DNA from 2 places in the Peribacillus muralis genome. Region 1 is predicted to be linked to the other one. Evidence: predicted binding sites of a transcription regulator. Region 1 holds the regulator's gene; the other holds the start of a gene.
The links. The regulator Rex, encoded in region 1, represses fermentation and respiration genes when NADH is low (regulators of the CRP and FNR family bind a similar motif). The targets are predictions, from matches to a motif close to TTGTGAAATATTTCACAA.

Region 1 (7,743 bases):
AGTAAACTGTGGGAGGCCTCAACTTTAAAGATATTCACGTGTTTGGTGAGCATTCATTCTGAATCTCGTTAAATCCTTTATTAGAGGATTTAAGCGTTGATTACATCATGCCGCCCATTCCACCCATGCCGCCCATGTCAGGCATGCCCATGCCGCCAGCGCCTGCTGGTTCTGGTTTGTCCGCAACGACAGCTTCTGTTGTTAGGAACATGGCTGCAACTGATCCAGCGTTTTGTAGAGCTGAACGAGTTACTTTAGTTGGATCGACGATACCGGATGCGATCATGTTGACCCATTCGCCAGTAGCTGCGTTGAAGCCAGTGCCTACCGCTTCGCCTTTTAGGCGTTCAACGATTACAGAGCCTTCAAGTCCAGCGTTGTGAGCGATTTGGCGTACAGGCTCTTCGATTGCACGAAGGACGATTTTCACGCCTGTTGCTACGTCGCCTTCCGCTTGGATTTCAGCGATTTTATTGTATACGTTAAGAAGTGCTGTACCACCACCGGCTACGATACCTTCTTCAACAGCGGCACGAGTGGAGTTCAATGCATCTTCAATACGAAGTTTACGTTCTTTTAATTCTGTTTCTGTAGCTGCACCGACTTTGATTACCGCTACACCGCCAGCTAATTTAGCAAGGCGTTCTTGTAATTTTTCACGGTCGAATTCAGAAGTCGTTTCTTCCAATTGAACACGGATTTGGTTTACACGAGCTTGAATTTGCGCTGTATCCCCAGATCCTTCAACGATCGTTGTGTTTTCTTTTGTAACAACCACTTTAGACGCACGGCCTAGAGAATCGATTGTTGCAGTTTTAAGGTCGAGTCCGATTTCTTCAGTGATCACTTCGCCGCCTGTAAGAGCTGCGATGTCTTCCAGCATTGCTTTACGACGGTCACCGAAACCAGGTGCTTTAACCGCAACTGCATTGAATGTTCCACGAAGTTTGTTCACTACAAGAGTTGCAAGTGCTTCGCCTTCTACATCTTCAGCAATCAATAATAGCGGTTTTCCTTGTTGTACCACTTGCTCAAGTACAGGAAGGATTTCTTGGATATTCGTAATTTTTTTGTCAGTGATCAAGATATATGGATTTTCAAGGACCGCTTCCATTTTATCTGAATCAGTAACCATGTAAGGAGAGGCATATCCGCGATCGAACTGCATACCTTCTACTACGTCCAATTCTGTCGTGAAACCTTTGGACTCCTCGATCGTGATGACGCCGTCGTTACCAACGCGCTCCATCGCTTCGGCAATCAGTTGGCCCACTTCTTCATCAGCTGAAGAGATGGCAGCAACTTGTGCAATCGATTCCTTGTTTTCGACAGGTTGGGAAATGGCTTTCAATTCTGCGATGGCAGAGTTGACCGCTTTTTCGATCCCTTTGCGGATACCCATTGGGTTCGCACCAGCTGTAACGTTTTTCAACCCTTCACGGATCATCGCTTGCGCTAGAACCGTTGCAGTCGTTGTACCGTCACCAGCTACGTCGTTTGTTTTGCTTGCTACTTCAGCAACCAGTTTCGCACCCATGTTTTCGAATGCATCTTCCAGTTCGATTTCTTTAGCGATCGTCACACCGTCATTCGTGATAAGCGGCGAACCGAATTTTTTCTCAAGAACCACGTTACGGCCTTTTGGTCCAAGCGTTACTTTCACTGCATCTGCAAGTGCATCCACACCACGAAGCATGGAGCGGCGTGCTTCTTCACTAAATTTGATTTCTTTAGCCATTTTTAAGTACCTCCCTAAAATTTTAAGAAAATTTTCGTTCAGTTAAGTATGATGTATAATTAGCCGATAACAGCCAAAATGTCGCTTTCACGTAAAATTAAGTATTCGGTATTTTCGTATTTAACTTCAGTACCTGCATATTTTGAGAAGATAATTAGATCGCCTTGGGCAACCTCTAAAGCAACACGTTCGCCATTTTCAAGGACACGGCCAGTACCGACTGCTACTACCTTACCTTCTTGTGGCTTTTCTTGTGCAGTATCAGGAAGAACAATACCGCTTGCCGTTTTTTCTTCAGATTGAACTAGTTCAATAATAACGCGATCACCTAATGGTTTTAACAAGTGAAACACCCTCCTCATATTCTCTTGATATTTGCTTCATGATTATTAGCACTCTTCATCATCGAGTGCTAACACATTTATAATATTAAATAAACCGAGCCTTTTTTGCAAGTATCTTATCGAAAATTTTTTATTAATTTCTGATAAATTCCGGGTATACTACATTAACATAATGATTAGATACGGAAATGTTTTTACGGGGGTACCTTTGAGTGGTGTTCTGCCTCAATATTTGATACCATTTTGGAGTATGCGTTTATAGATTGTCCCCCTGTCAGGAACATTTTCAGGCGAAATGGGCGACTAAATTAAAGGAGTTTTCATTTTTGAAAAAAGAATATTGGTTCGTCATCATCACTTACATTGCCATGCAATTATCCAGTATTGTCGGGATACCCATTTTCATGCTGATAGGGGCTTCAAGCGGTATGAATGCTGATGAGCTTGAGCAAAAGTCTGCAGCATACTGGATCGTATTCAGCTTTTTCGTCGCATTAGCCTTGATTCTTTTTTTAATGAGAAAAGATATGAAGGAAAAAATGGACACAAGCAACCAAGCCTCCGTTCGCACATCCATCTTATGGGCGATAGCAGGAGTCTTCCTGGCATTAACTGCTCAAGCGGTTGCTGGAATCATTGAGCAAAGTCTTGGCGTACAGCGTGAATCCGAAAATACGCAGCAGCTCATTGCAATCATTTACAAAGTCCCCATGGTCATTTTCGTCACTTCAGTAATTGCACCAATCTTGGAAGAAATCATTTTCCGGAAGATCATTTTCGGATCACTTCATAAACGGTTTAACTTCTTCATTTCCGCTGTACTCAGCTCGGTTATTTTCGGCTTGGCGCATGGTGAATTGGAGCATCTTCTTTTATATACGGCAATGGGGTTGACCTTTGCTTATCTTTATGCGAAAACAGGCCGCATCCTCGTGTCCATGAGCGCACATATTGCGATGAATACGCTTGTTATCATCATACAAGTCGTGAATCGCGAGCAAATTGAGAAGATGCTGGATACTGCACAAGCCTTCATCGGAGGTTTATTATGAAACGACAATCACCATTATTCATCGGAATCATTTATGCTGGCTTAGGTGTCCTTTTTACGGGAATTGCGGTTCAAACCGTCAATTCCTCTGGATGGGGAATCTTCGCCTACATACTTGTCCTTATTGCGACGCTTGATTTCGGATCGGGCCTAAGGATGATCATGGTCCATTTTAAGATCAAGGCCGCGCAAAAAAATAAGAAAAAATAAAAAAACGCTGCGAAGGTGCAGCGTTTTTTTTCATTTCATTCTTCCACTGCAGCTTCTTCCACTACCGGATAATGCTTCAAAAAGTAGATGAGCGATTGGAGCTCCACTGCAAGGTCAATATGGTGCACCCTTATGGATGGGGGTACCGTCAGCCTTGCAGGCGTGAAATTCAATATCCCTTTAATGTCGGCTTTGACCAGGCGATCGGTGATCGTTTGCGCCACTTGTGCAGGGACTGTCAATATGGCAGCCGTTATATTATTTTCCTGCAATAGTGTATCGATTTGATCCATATGATAGATCGGCACATCGGCTATTTGCTTTCCAACCTTGTCTTCCGAAACTTCAAATGCCATTTCAATCTTTGTATTATTATTTTTTATGAAATTGTAATTCAGGAACGCGGTCCCTAAATTCCCTACCCCGATTAAAGCGACTTTCGTCAGTTCATCTTGGTCCAGTGTTTTTCTAAAGAAGGATAATAAATAATTTACATTGTAGCCGTAGCCTTTTTTCCCAAGCGCGCCAAAGTAGGAAAAGTCGCGACGAATGGTAGCAGAATCCACTTTTACAGCTTCGCTTAGCTCTGCCGAGGAAACTCTTTGTTTTCCCGAGGAGTGTAAGTTTTTTAAAAATCGATAGTACAGTGGCAGCCTTTTGGCAGTTGCCTGCGGTATCTTTGGGTCATGGTTCATCATTCTTCCCCGCCTTCACACATGCTTTTCAATCTCTATTTGTTTGATTTACTTGTCTTCTATAATCGCTGCTGGATACTCCACCTGTTTTCTCAACTAAGAATGTAGGCCCGATCACCATGCCCTTATCCAAGGCCTTACACATGTCATATACAGTTAGGGCAGTGACGGATGCAGCTGTTAACGCTTCCATTTCCACACCTGTACTCCCTTTGGTCTTAGCTTCCGTTTCAATCCCAAGGCGATATCCCTGTTGTTCCTTTTCCCAATCAAAGGCTATATTGACGCCCAGCAGTGCAATGGGATGGCACATCGGGATGATATTGGACGTATTCTTGCTGGCCATGATGCCCGCAACTTGCGCGACAGCCAATACATCACCCTTTTTCATATTCTGGTTGATGATCGCTTCATATATTTCAGCGTTCACTAAAATGCTCGAACGAGCCGTTGCCGTCCGGGTCGTTTCCGGCTTGGCACTCACGTCGACCATTTTGGCCCTGCCTTGTTCATTGAAATGCGTCAAGTCTGCCATTGAATAACCCCTCCTAAATAATACACTATTATTCCACTTTATGTAACAGCTTGTTTTGGCCCGGAACCAAGCTATTGCCGATAATAACTATAATACGTTACACTTAAAATAATCAATTGAGGTGAAACTATGATTTTATTACAAATCAATCAACTATCAAAATATTACGGAGCTGAACTTATTTTATCAAACATGAAGCTCGAAGTTCAAAATAAAGATCGAATTGCCCTTGTCGGGCGGAACGGCGCGGGTAAATCGACGCTGCTGAAAATCATAGCCGGGCAACTATCGCATGATGGCGGTGAAATCATCAAGCCAAAAGGTGTCACCATCGGTTACATGGCACAAGATACTGGCCTCGAATCCGAGTTAACCATCTGGGATGAAATGCTGACCGTATTCAAGGATCTTATCGATCAAGAGAAGGAACTGCGCCGCCTTGAGGCTGATATGGCCAGGCCAGATGTATTCGAGGATGAAGTCGTTTACCAAAAAGTGCTCAATGAATATGACGCGTTGATGGTCGCCTTCAAGGAAAAAGGCGGCTACCAGTATGAAGCGGATATCCGTTCCGTACTGCATGGCCTTCAGTTTGCTGATTTTGACTACTCCACCCTGATTTCCACATTAAGCGGAGGGCAAAAAACGAGGCTTGCGTTAGGGAAGCTGTTGTTAAGGAAACCTGATATATTGATCCTGGATGAACCGACGAACCATTTGGATATCGAAACACTCTCCTGGCTGGAACAATATTTACAGAGCTATCAAGGAGCTGTCCTTATCGTTTCCCATGACCGGTATTTTCTCGATAAAGTGGTCAATCAGGTCTATGAAATTTCCCGGAATAATATGAAAAAGTACTATGGCAATTATAGTTCTTATCTGGAGGGAAAAGCCGAGGATTATGAGCGGGACATGAAGCTGTTCGAGAAACAACAGGGGGAAATCGAAAAGCTCCGCGACTTTGTCCAACGGAACATCACAAGGGCCTCAACCACGAAAAGGGCCCAAAGCAGGCGCAAACAGCTTGAAAAGATGGATGTGCTGGACAAGCCGCAAGGTGATGAGAAATCTGCCAATTTTTCATTTCAGATTGAGAAACAAAGCGGGAACGAAGTGCTCCACCTCCAGGACTTGGCGATCGGTTACGAGGATGAAACGGTCTCAAAAAACATAAACTCTCGGATGACGAAAGGGGAAAGTATTGCGCTAGTCGGCCCGAACGGCGTTGGAAAATCGACACTGCTGAAGACAATCATCTCTAAGTTGCCTGCACGTGCCGGTTCTTTCCGCTTCGGAACGAACGTCGAGGTCAGCTACTACGATCAGGAACAGGCCAACCTGATTTCCAATAAACGCGTACTCAATGAATTATGGGATGACTATCCCCTTAAACCGGAAAAGGATATCCGCACGGTTCTCGGGAATTTCCTTTTTAGCGGTGACGATGTTTTGAAAACCGTGTCCACTTTAAGCGGCGGGGAGAAAGCCCGGCTGGCGCTCGCCAAGATGATGATGGAAAAAGGGAATTTCTTGATACTGGATGAGCCAACGAACCATCTGGATCTCGACAGTAAATTGGTGCTTGAAAATGCACTGATCGATTATCCGGGTACGATTCTCTTCGTCTCACATGATCGATATTTCATAAATCGCATAGCCACGAAGGTCATCGAACTCTCCAAGGATGGCAACGAGGAATTCCTCGGTGATTATGATTACTATGTAGAGAAAAAACAGGAGCAAGCGGAGATCAAGGCGCTTGAACAGGAAAATCAAGCGAAAACAGTAAATGTGGCTGTCGAAAAAACGAATTACAAGATCGATAAGGAAGCAAAAAAGGCTGAACGCCAAAGAAAGCGGCGGATAGAGGAAATCGAGGCGGCCATGGAGCAGCTTGAAGCCGAAATAAACGAATGCAATGAACTTCTTTGCGATCCAAATGTTTTCCAGGACCATGAAAAAGTGATGGAGGTCCAAACAAAGCTCGATCAAGCACAAGAAACTTTGGATCAGCTTCTTGAAGAATGGGCAGAATTGGAAGAATGACAAAAGACCAGAGTCTAATGACTCGGTCTTTTCTTTTTGAATGGAATGCACGATTAAAGTTATCCACAAACTTGTTAACAAAACAATTACCATGCACAAGCGAATAATTAGAGTTATACACATTATCCACAGAAACATATCCACTTATCCACATAATCACCTGTTTATACACATGCCATTTAATTTTCAAAAAAACTTTATCCACAGAATATTCTATTTTTAATGATACAGGGCAAAAACAGGATCCCGATTGAGGGATCCTGTCTACTCATTCTTTACTACACTTCTATATCCAATCCAGGGTTTCCGTTCAAATCCATTCCGGAGCGCTTCCCCTTTTCGAACATTACACTGCCAGCAGCTCCAATCATGGCCGCATTGTCCGTGCAAAGATAGAGGGGAGGGATGGATAGGTCGATAGGCAACTCCAAGAAAGCATCCGTTAGCGCTTCCCTCAGGCCTTTATTCGCCGCCACTCCCCCTGCAAGCAACACCTGTTTAACCTTATATTCTTTAGCAGCCTTCACAGCCTTCACGACGAGCACTTCTATAACGCTTGCCTGGAAGCTGGCAGCCAAATCTTCAGGTTCAATCTTTTCCCCTCGCTGTTCTGCATTATGCAAAGTGTTGATCACGGCGGATTTCAATCCGCTGAAGGAAAAGTCATAGCTGCCTTCCAGCCACGCCCGTGGAAGCTTCAATGAAGGTGAGCCCATTTGGGCGAGCCTATCGATATGCGGCCCTCCTGGATAAGGAAGCCCCAAAGTCCGGGCCACTTTGTCATAAGCTTCTCCTGCTGCATCATCACGCGTCTCCCCTATCACCTTGAAGGAGCCTGGTTCTTCCAAAAGGACCAATTCGGTATGACCCCCTGAAACGACCAAAGATAGTGCAGGGTATTCAATTTCCTGAATAAGTCGATTCGCATAAATATGACCGGCAATATGGTGTATCCCGACAATCGGTATTCCATGTGCGAAAGCCACAGCTTTAGCCGCATTCACACCTATCAGGAGCGCCCCCACTAAACCAGGTCCCTCCGTGACAGCAATGGCATCCAAATCCTCATAGCTTACACCTGCCCGAAGCAGGGCTTCTTCAAGTACGATCGTTATCTGCTC
Region 2 (7,743 bases), 1.6 Mb from region 1:
GGCTTTCTCGGCTGAAGTAAGGGGCGATGAGCAGGAAGGAAGCCAGCTTGGAATAACCGGTGTTCCCTTCTTTGTCATCAACCGCAAGTATGGCATTTCCGGAGCTCAGCCAATTGAAGCTTTCCTCGATACATTGAAGAAAGTATGGGCCGAGGAAAACCCGCTGCAAATGGTGAATGATCCAGCAACAGGCGATGTTTGTGCGGACGGTTCTTGCAGCGTGCCGGAAAAATAATAACCGGCTGTTAAGGCAAAGACATGGCGGCCTTTCCTTGATTTTTCAAACAGGGAAAGGCCGTTTGTTTTTTTCTTGGCTGCGATAACGATGAACGAAAGGAAGATTATATCCACCGGATGTGGCGCTTTTTGGTTTACGGCAGCCTCATCTACAGGAAAAAGGAATCAAGTCTTTTCCTTGATTCCTTTTTTCGATACGTATATAAGTGTATCACTTGAAAAATAGCGATAAAATAAATGTCCACACGCACACGAATGCCAATAAACCGAAGCTGTATTTCAATGTCATTTTCGTTAAAGCGGATTCTTTTCCAGTTTCGCCAACGGCAGCCGTCGCTATTACGATTGATTGTGGAGAAACGAGCTTTGCCATGACACCGCCGGCCGTATTTGCTGAAACCAATAAGGATGAGTTTGTTCCTATGATGTTCCCGGCCGTGGCTTGTATTGGCGCAAATAACGTATTGTTATTCACTACAGATCCTGTCATGAACACGCCAATCCAGCCTAATAGCGGTGATAATAGCGGGAAGATTTGCCCCGTTGTCGCAACCCCTTCGCCCAGTACATTTGTTAATCCACCATATGCCATCAATTTGGCTATGCCGATAATCGCACAAATCATGATGATTGGAATACGAAACTCTAAAATCGTTTTTTTCAGGAGAGCAAGACTTTCACTGACACGAATTGATTTTGTAGTGGCGATGGTCGTCAGCGCAGCCAATAAGATCGCCGTTCCCGTTGCTCCGATTATATCGATTCCGATCGTAATCGAAGATCCCGGGAAAATGAATTTCAGTACAGTCGCTTCAAAGATGCCTCCTTGGGAAAAAAGTCCTTTAAAAGCGGGGAAGCTCCAAATCAAAACGAATAGTGTCAATAAATAAAAGGGAGACCAGGCCTTTATGATATCACCCATTGAATGCTTTTCGAATTCAACTTCTTTGCCGTTGAGTAAAAATGGATGGGTAGGCTGCCACTTCTTAAGAAATAGTGCCAATACCCCCATCGTTAATAAAGACGGAATAATGTCAGCTAACTCTGGACCTACAAAAACGGTCATCATCGCTTGGGACACCGTATAAGTAGTCGATGTCACTAATATCGCCGGCAATACTTCCCTGATCCCCTTAAACCCATCCATCAGCCATATTAATAAAAACGGAATCGTAAAGTTAATGAGCGGCAGTGTTAAGGCCGTCATCATGGACACTTTCATGGAGGTCACATTTTCCAAGCCGAATGTCCCGATGATGCCAACCGGTATGCCGATTGCCCCAAATGCCCCTGAAGCCCCGTTTGCTATTAGACAGAGCATCGCCGCCTGTAAAGGCTTGAACCCCAATGAAACCAGCAGGACGGCGCAGATTGCGATCGGCACACCAAATCCTGCTGCCCCTTCAAGAAAGGCGTTAAAACAAAAACCAATAAGTAAGAGCTGAAGTCGCTGGTCTTGGGAAATCCCTGCTATGCTACCGCGTAAAACCTCGAATTTCCCCGATTCAACGGAAATTTTATATAACCAGACGGCCATCACGATGATATAACCAATCGGCCATATCCCTTGGAATGTACCTTGAGCTACACTTCCGATCGCTTCCCCCAGGGGTAGCTTAAAGAGAAAAAGGACGATAAGAAAGGTTACAACTAAGTTTAGGAGGGCTGCATGGATCCCCTTCATCTTGAATATCGTCAAGCATAATAGAAATAATAGGATCGGAATGGCTGCAACCAATGCTGAAAGTGCAAGATTATTGAATGGATCGAATGTTTGGACTAACATAATGACAGCTCCCTGCGTAAGAAATTCTGGTTAGTGTATGAACTACTCCCAAAATGGGGCTTGAATATCTTGAAGCGTATGGACAGAACGGGCAAACTGTTCTTTTTCGGTCTCGTTCAGGGCAAGCTCGACAATATTTTTTGCCCCTGTGCGATTGATGACAGTAGGGGTCCCGATATAAACATTACTATGGCCATATTCGCCTTCCAACAATGATCCAACTGGTAAGACGACATTTTCATTCTTTAAGATGGCTTTTGTGATTCTTGCCAATCCCATGGCGATCCCATAATACGTAGCCCCCTTGGACTCGATGATCTGGTAGGCAGCATCACGGACTTGAACGGCAATCTCTTTTTTTCTTGCGTCCGTTAATTTTGCTGCGATCGGCAGGCCGGAAAAATTGGCGGAGCTCCAAACCGGAAGTTGTGAATCACCATGCTCACCAATGATATAAGCATGGATACTTGTAGGGGCCGTATTAAATTCTTGCCCTAATATAGAGCGGAATCTTGCAGAATCCAATATCGTCCCTGAACCAATCACTTTTTCTTTCGGTAAACCGGAAAATTTCCATGTCGCATACGCCAAAATGTCCACTGGATTCGTTGCAACCAAGAATATTCCATTAAATCCAGATTTCATGATGCTGCCTACAATCGTTTTGAATATATTCATGTTTTTCTTTACAAGATCTAACCTGGTTTCTCCGGGCTTTTGTGCCGCGCCAGCACATATGACGACGATTGCAGCATCCTGGCAATCCTCATATGATCCAAATTTTATATTCATGGCACTAGGCGCATACACAAGACCATGATCTAAGTCCATGACATCGCCTTTCGCTTTTTCCTGATTCAAATCAACAAGGACCAACTCATCACATGTCCCTTGATTCATCAAAGCATAGGCATAACTTGATCCAACTGCCCCAGTACCAACTAAAACGACTTTATTTCCCTGTGTAGAATTCATAATGAATACCTCCAATTTTTCGAATGAAAGACCTTTTTTAAACAATATTCCTCAAAAGGGGTATCTTCATCCTTAAAGTATGTGAAACATTTCACAAAAAGATATAAAAAAATTTGCAGGCTTGCAATAACGATGAAACAATTAGTTTGTGAAGTATTTCACAATGTTATTGTACTACATAGCGCGTTGGCATTGCAACAAACAATTACATAGTAATGATGTTTTTTTTTTTACGATGATAGCACCAGTTGTCGGATCGGTTCCTACTAAAGAGAAGGTAGTTTAAAAAGGAGATGATGCATGAAGCAAAGAATATAATGTAAAGAAGGGATATTCCGAAAAATTGAAAATGAAGAGGAGATGAGAAGCGTGATGTCCATCATCATTGGCATGCTGATTTTGATCATAGCATGTTTCGTGACTGCCAAACTAATGACCTATAAATATTGGACTTGTATTTATACAGCATTCGGCCATGATAATTATTTTAAGGTGATCGCAAAATTGGAAAGTGAAGGGGTGCGCTTCAAAACGAAAACGCCTATGAATTTAGGTTCCACAGACTTTCAAAATCGCAACAAAACGACTCAATACGATGTTTTTGTGAAAAAAGAAGATGAGCAGGCTGCCCAAAGGGCCATTCACAGCGGATGATTTCCATGGAAGTGTTTACTTTAACAAAACGGTAAATGAAAGCAGGAAGGAAATTCATGATGAAAAAACAATTGCTTTATATGATGGAAAGAAAAGAGCTTGTGGAATTATACTCGGACCCTACTGACTTAAGAAAATTCGATGTGGTCAAAATCTTAAACGTGTCGGATTCCTTTTTAGTGGCCGCTAATATTGCTGCAAATGGCATGTATGATGGTTATCGTTTGCTTTTTCTTGATAACATTCATCAAATGAATGTTCAGACGAAATATATTAAGAAAATCAGGCAATTATATCAGGCAAAAAAACAAAGTCATTTGGATTTCGATGATGAAAATGATGATTTGCTTTTGAGTTTTCTCGATTTTGCCCATAAATATAACTTCATCGTTTCAGTTGATCTTTTCAATGTTCCTGGGGAGGTTCAAGGTTTCATTAAAAACCTGGAAGCTGATATATTCGTCATGTCAATGGTGGACGAAATGGGGGAACTTGATGGTGATGCATTCATAAAATTTGGTGCGATACATGGCATGTCATGCGATGATCAAGACTTGTCCGACTTAATGCGGATTCATTCGGAAATGGGGAAGTGAACGGGATCAAAAGCTTATGGGATTTTAAAGTGTCATTTGTTTTTCATGGTTTAAAAGACTGAAAATTTGTATAATGTGTGAGGTGGACCAACACTTTCTAAAATCGATGTACATATAGGGGGAACAAACATGAGTAAGCTTGATGGCAGGACCATTGCTTTATTGGGATCGCGAAAAACGGAAGAACTCAGTAAGATCGTTCATAATCTTGGGGGAATCCCGCTAGTTCGTCCAGCACAGGGGACGGTATTCCTTGATGATTCCCACTTGGAAGAAGATATAAAGAGTTTGCTGGCAGGAGCGTTCGATTGGATCATCCTTACGACGGGAGTGGGGACAGAGCTGTTATATAAAACGGCAATGAAGCTGGAAGCCGGGGACCAATTCATTGCAGCTTTACAGTCGATGAATATTGCAGCCAGGGGCTATAAAACCGTGAATATGCTGAAAAAGCTCGGCCTCAAGCCGTTGATCCGTGATGATGATGGAAGTACGGCCGGGCTCGTTCGCAATCTGGAGGGAAATCTGTATGGCGATGTAAAGGTCGCTCTCCAGCTTCATGGAGATCCGGCTCCGATCTTGATGAACTGGCTGGATGAACAAAAGGTGGAACATAAAGAAATCCTTCCTTATGAGCATATTTCGCCGGAAAAAGAAACGATGCAACTGCTGGTAGGGGAAATACTCGGAGGCACCATCGATTCCGTTGTGTTCACAAGTGCCCCGCAGCCGCGCAATTTAATGAAATTTGTTCGTGAACAAGGCGTGGAGGATGAAATCATTGAACAGTTCAAATCAAAGGTCATTGCACTTGCCGTCGGAAAGGTGACGGCGCAAGTGATAATCGATGAAGGAATCGAGCGGGTCATTTATCCTGAGGATCAACGGATGGGCAGTGCAATGGTGGAATTGGTGAAATTTTATCATGGGATTGCAAGCAGGTAGGGGTGAGTGTGTGATGACCATCGGCAAGGTTCATTTTGTGGGGGCAGGACCGGGTGATGCGGGACTGATTACAGTAAAAGGCCAAAGGGCCATCGAAAAAGCGGATGTCATTATCTATGATATGCTGCTGAATTCAAAACTATTGGAGGCTGCCTCGCTTGATTGTGAATTGATTTATTGTGGGAAGACACCGTATTCGAATGGCATCAAGCAATCTGACATCAATGCCCTGCTTGTGTCCAAGGCGCTTGAAGGCCGTGAGGTGATCCGTCTGAAAGGCGGGGATCCTGCTGTTTTTGGAAGAGTGGTTGAGGAAGCGGAGTCGTTGGAAGCTAACGGAATTTCCTTTGAAATCATTCCTGGTGTAACATCTGGCATTGCCGCCTCCATATATGCGGGTGTTCCCGTGACACATCGAAACCTTGGACGATTTTATGCCATGTTGACGGGCCACGGAGAAGGATTGCAAGATATAGATTGGAAGGGGCTTGTCGATAGTATAGATATGATGGCCTTTTATATGGGGGCGGGCAATCTTCCCGATATTTGCAAAAACTTGATCGGTCATGGAAAGCCAGGAAAAACGCCGGTGCTTGTCATTCGATGGGGCACGTATGGAAGACAGGTAACCGTTGAGGGGACATTGGACGATATCGCGGAAAGGGCAAGGGAAGGGCCTCTTCTTAATCCAGCGATCATATTGGTCGGAGAGGCCATTTCGCTCAGGGAAAAGCTGCAATGGTTCGAAAAGAAGCCACTATTCGGACAACAATTTTTAGTGGCAAGGACTGGCACCGCAAAGAGTTCTTTAGCCGAAGGATTACAGGAGCTTGGGGGGGACGTCTTGGAGTTTCCGAAATGGATGTCGGCTAGTGTGAAAATGGAAGAAAGTCAGTTGCTCTCTTTTCTATCGTATGAACGAATTCTCTTCATCTCACCTGAAAGTATCCATGGATTCTTGGATTCACTCACTGAATATGCGATTGACTTTCGGCGGATTTCTTCTGAACTTTATGTAGTATCGAGCAAATCGAAGAAGGTTTTGCAGAAGCGCGGACTGAGCGCCAAGCTCAAATCCGAGATGCCGGAAACGGGAAGGCTGTTGGTTATTGGAGATAGGGATAAGAACCAAATCGATTCGGATTATGGGGATGCGGATTATGCTCAATCGATCGAGAAATTTGTCGATGAAAGATTCCTTGAAATACTGCCGCGAATGCTAGCCGAAAAAGCTGTCGATACCGTGCTTTTTTCGAACCGGCATTCAGTTGATATGCTGATGGAGTACACAAGGAAGGCAAATGTCGATAGTGAAGAGCTATTAAAGCATGCTTCGATTGGCGTAATCGGGAAAAGCACAGGTAATAGAGTGGAAGATTACGGGTTTTCTGTAGATATGATGCCCGAAGATCCGTCTGTGCAAGGATTGGTGGCGTTGATCGTGAATGGAAGGTTTTTAGGCTCTGATTAAAACAGGGCCTTTTCCCTGCTTGGTTTATAATCGATATTCCCATTCTGCCCCCAACTGTCTTGGCAATACTTACCTCCAGTTAAAGCGATCTGCACGGGATTTTCGATAGAATGAATAAAAGCCTTTTAATCCGCTGTAAAATGGGTATGGTATAGTAATAACTTTTCTGGGGAGGCAAACGAATTGAAACGTAAAGGGGAATTCTCATTAAGTATCATCGGTGTCAGTATCGCTGCCATCTTTTTGATTGTAACGATCATTGCTGCCGTTTATATCAACAGTGTCGATTTAAAAGGGATGGTGGACTATTCTTTAATGACAGATTCGGAGATTTCGGCATCCGAGATTGATATGTCCATCAAGTTGTTCATGGGTCTATTGTGGGCGGGGATCATCTCATTGATCATTGCATTGGCAGGCGGTTTGAGCGCCATCTTTTTATTGAAGGGAGGTAAAGTGAAGCCTGCCGGAATTTTGTTGATCATAACGGGGATAGTGACCGTTTTTCAAATATGGCCGCTTATCTTTTTCATTATACCGGGGATCATGTGTCTCGTAAGGAAGCCGATAGATACGGTGGAAGTGATAGTCTGAACTTACACTATACATAGTTTTGTGACGTAAAGAAGAAGCTGGCCCGGTGATGGGTCAGCTTTTTTGTTTAATCAAAGAAGTTGAAATTTGGGGATCACATGGTCATTTCCCATAAAAATACCTTTTGTTCCTGAAATTACTAGTCTATCATGTTACTATTATAGTAAATCTAAAAGACTGGAGTTCGATCAATGAAGATCCCATTAATGAAGGTTGGAGTATTGTCTTGTCTAACATTCAGCTTGTTCAATGGACAGGCTTACGCAGAGTCTGAATGGGCTAATGCATGTTCGTCACAAGGCCAAATGCAACCGGATAAAAATCCTTCTTACGGACAAATTAACTGCTTGCTGACGAAGGCGGCGATTGCGGCAGAAATTCCCCCTGAAGTGGTGAAAGCGGTGGCTACGCAGGAAAATGGGGATTGGCGGCAATTCGATGCTGCTGGTAAACCGATTAAATCCAGTGATGGCGGCATCGGCTTG

Region 2: the regulator Rex is predicted to act here: its motif matches at 3,145-3,162, upstream of ABE28_RS17530 (L-lactate dehydrogenase).

What each region holds. Positions count from the first base shown of each region.
Region 1 is NZ_CP017080.1:302,683-310,425, reverse strand. It holds gene groL (chaperonin GroEL) at 101-1,738, opposite strand; gene groES (co-chaperone GroES) at 1,798-2,082, opposite strand; gene ABE28_RS01565 (CPBP family intramembrane glutamic endopeptidase) at 2,409-3,134, shown strand; gene ABE28_RS01560 (YdiK family protein) at 3,131-3,343, shown strand; gene ABE28_RS01555 (redox-sensing transcriptional repressor Rex) at 3,379-4,041, opposite strand; gene moaC (cyclic pyranopterin monophosphate synthase MoaC) at 4,067-4,573, opposite strand; gene ABE28_RS01545 (ABC-F family ATP-binding cassette domain-containing protein) at 4,703-6,622, shown strand; gene tsaD (tRNA (adenosine(37)-N6)-threonylcarbamoyltransferase complex transferase subunit TsaD) at 6,901-7,743, opposite strand, start outside.
Region 2 is NZ_CP017080.1:3,600,827-3,608,569, reverse strand. It holds gene ABE28_RS17540 (DsbA family oxidoreductase) at 1-235, shown strand, start outside; gene ABE28_RS17535 (L-lactate permease) at 449-2,023, opposite strand; gene ABE28_RS17530 (L-lactate dehydrogenase) at 2,066-2,998, opposite strand; gene ABE28_RS17525 (hypothetical protein) at 3,368-3,652, shown strand; gene ABE28_RS17520 (hypothetical protein) at 3,709-4,248, shown strand; gene ABE28_RS17515 (uroporphyrinogen-III synthase) at 4,378-5,193, shown strand; gene cobA (uroporphyrinogen-III C-methyltransferase) at 5,207-6,664, shown strand; gene ABE28_RS17505 (DUF4064 domain-containing protein) at 6,848-7,258, shown strand; gene ABE28_RS17500 (immunoglobulin-like domain-containing protein) at 7,450-7,743, shown strand, end outside.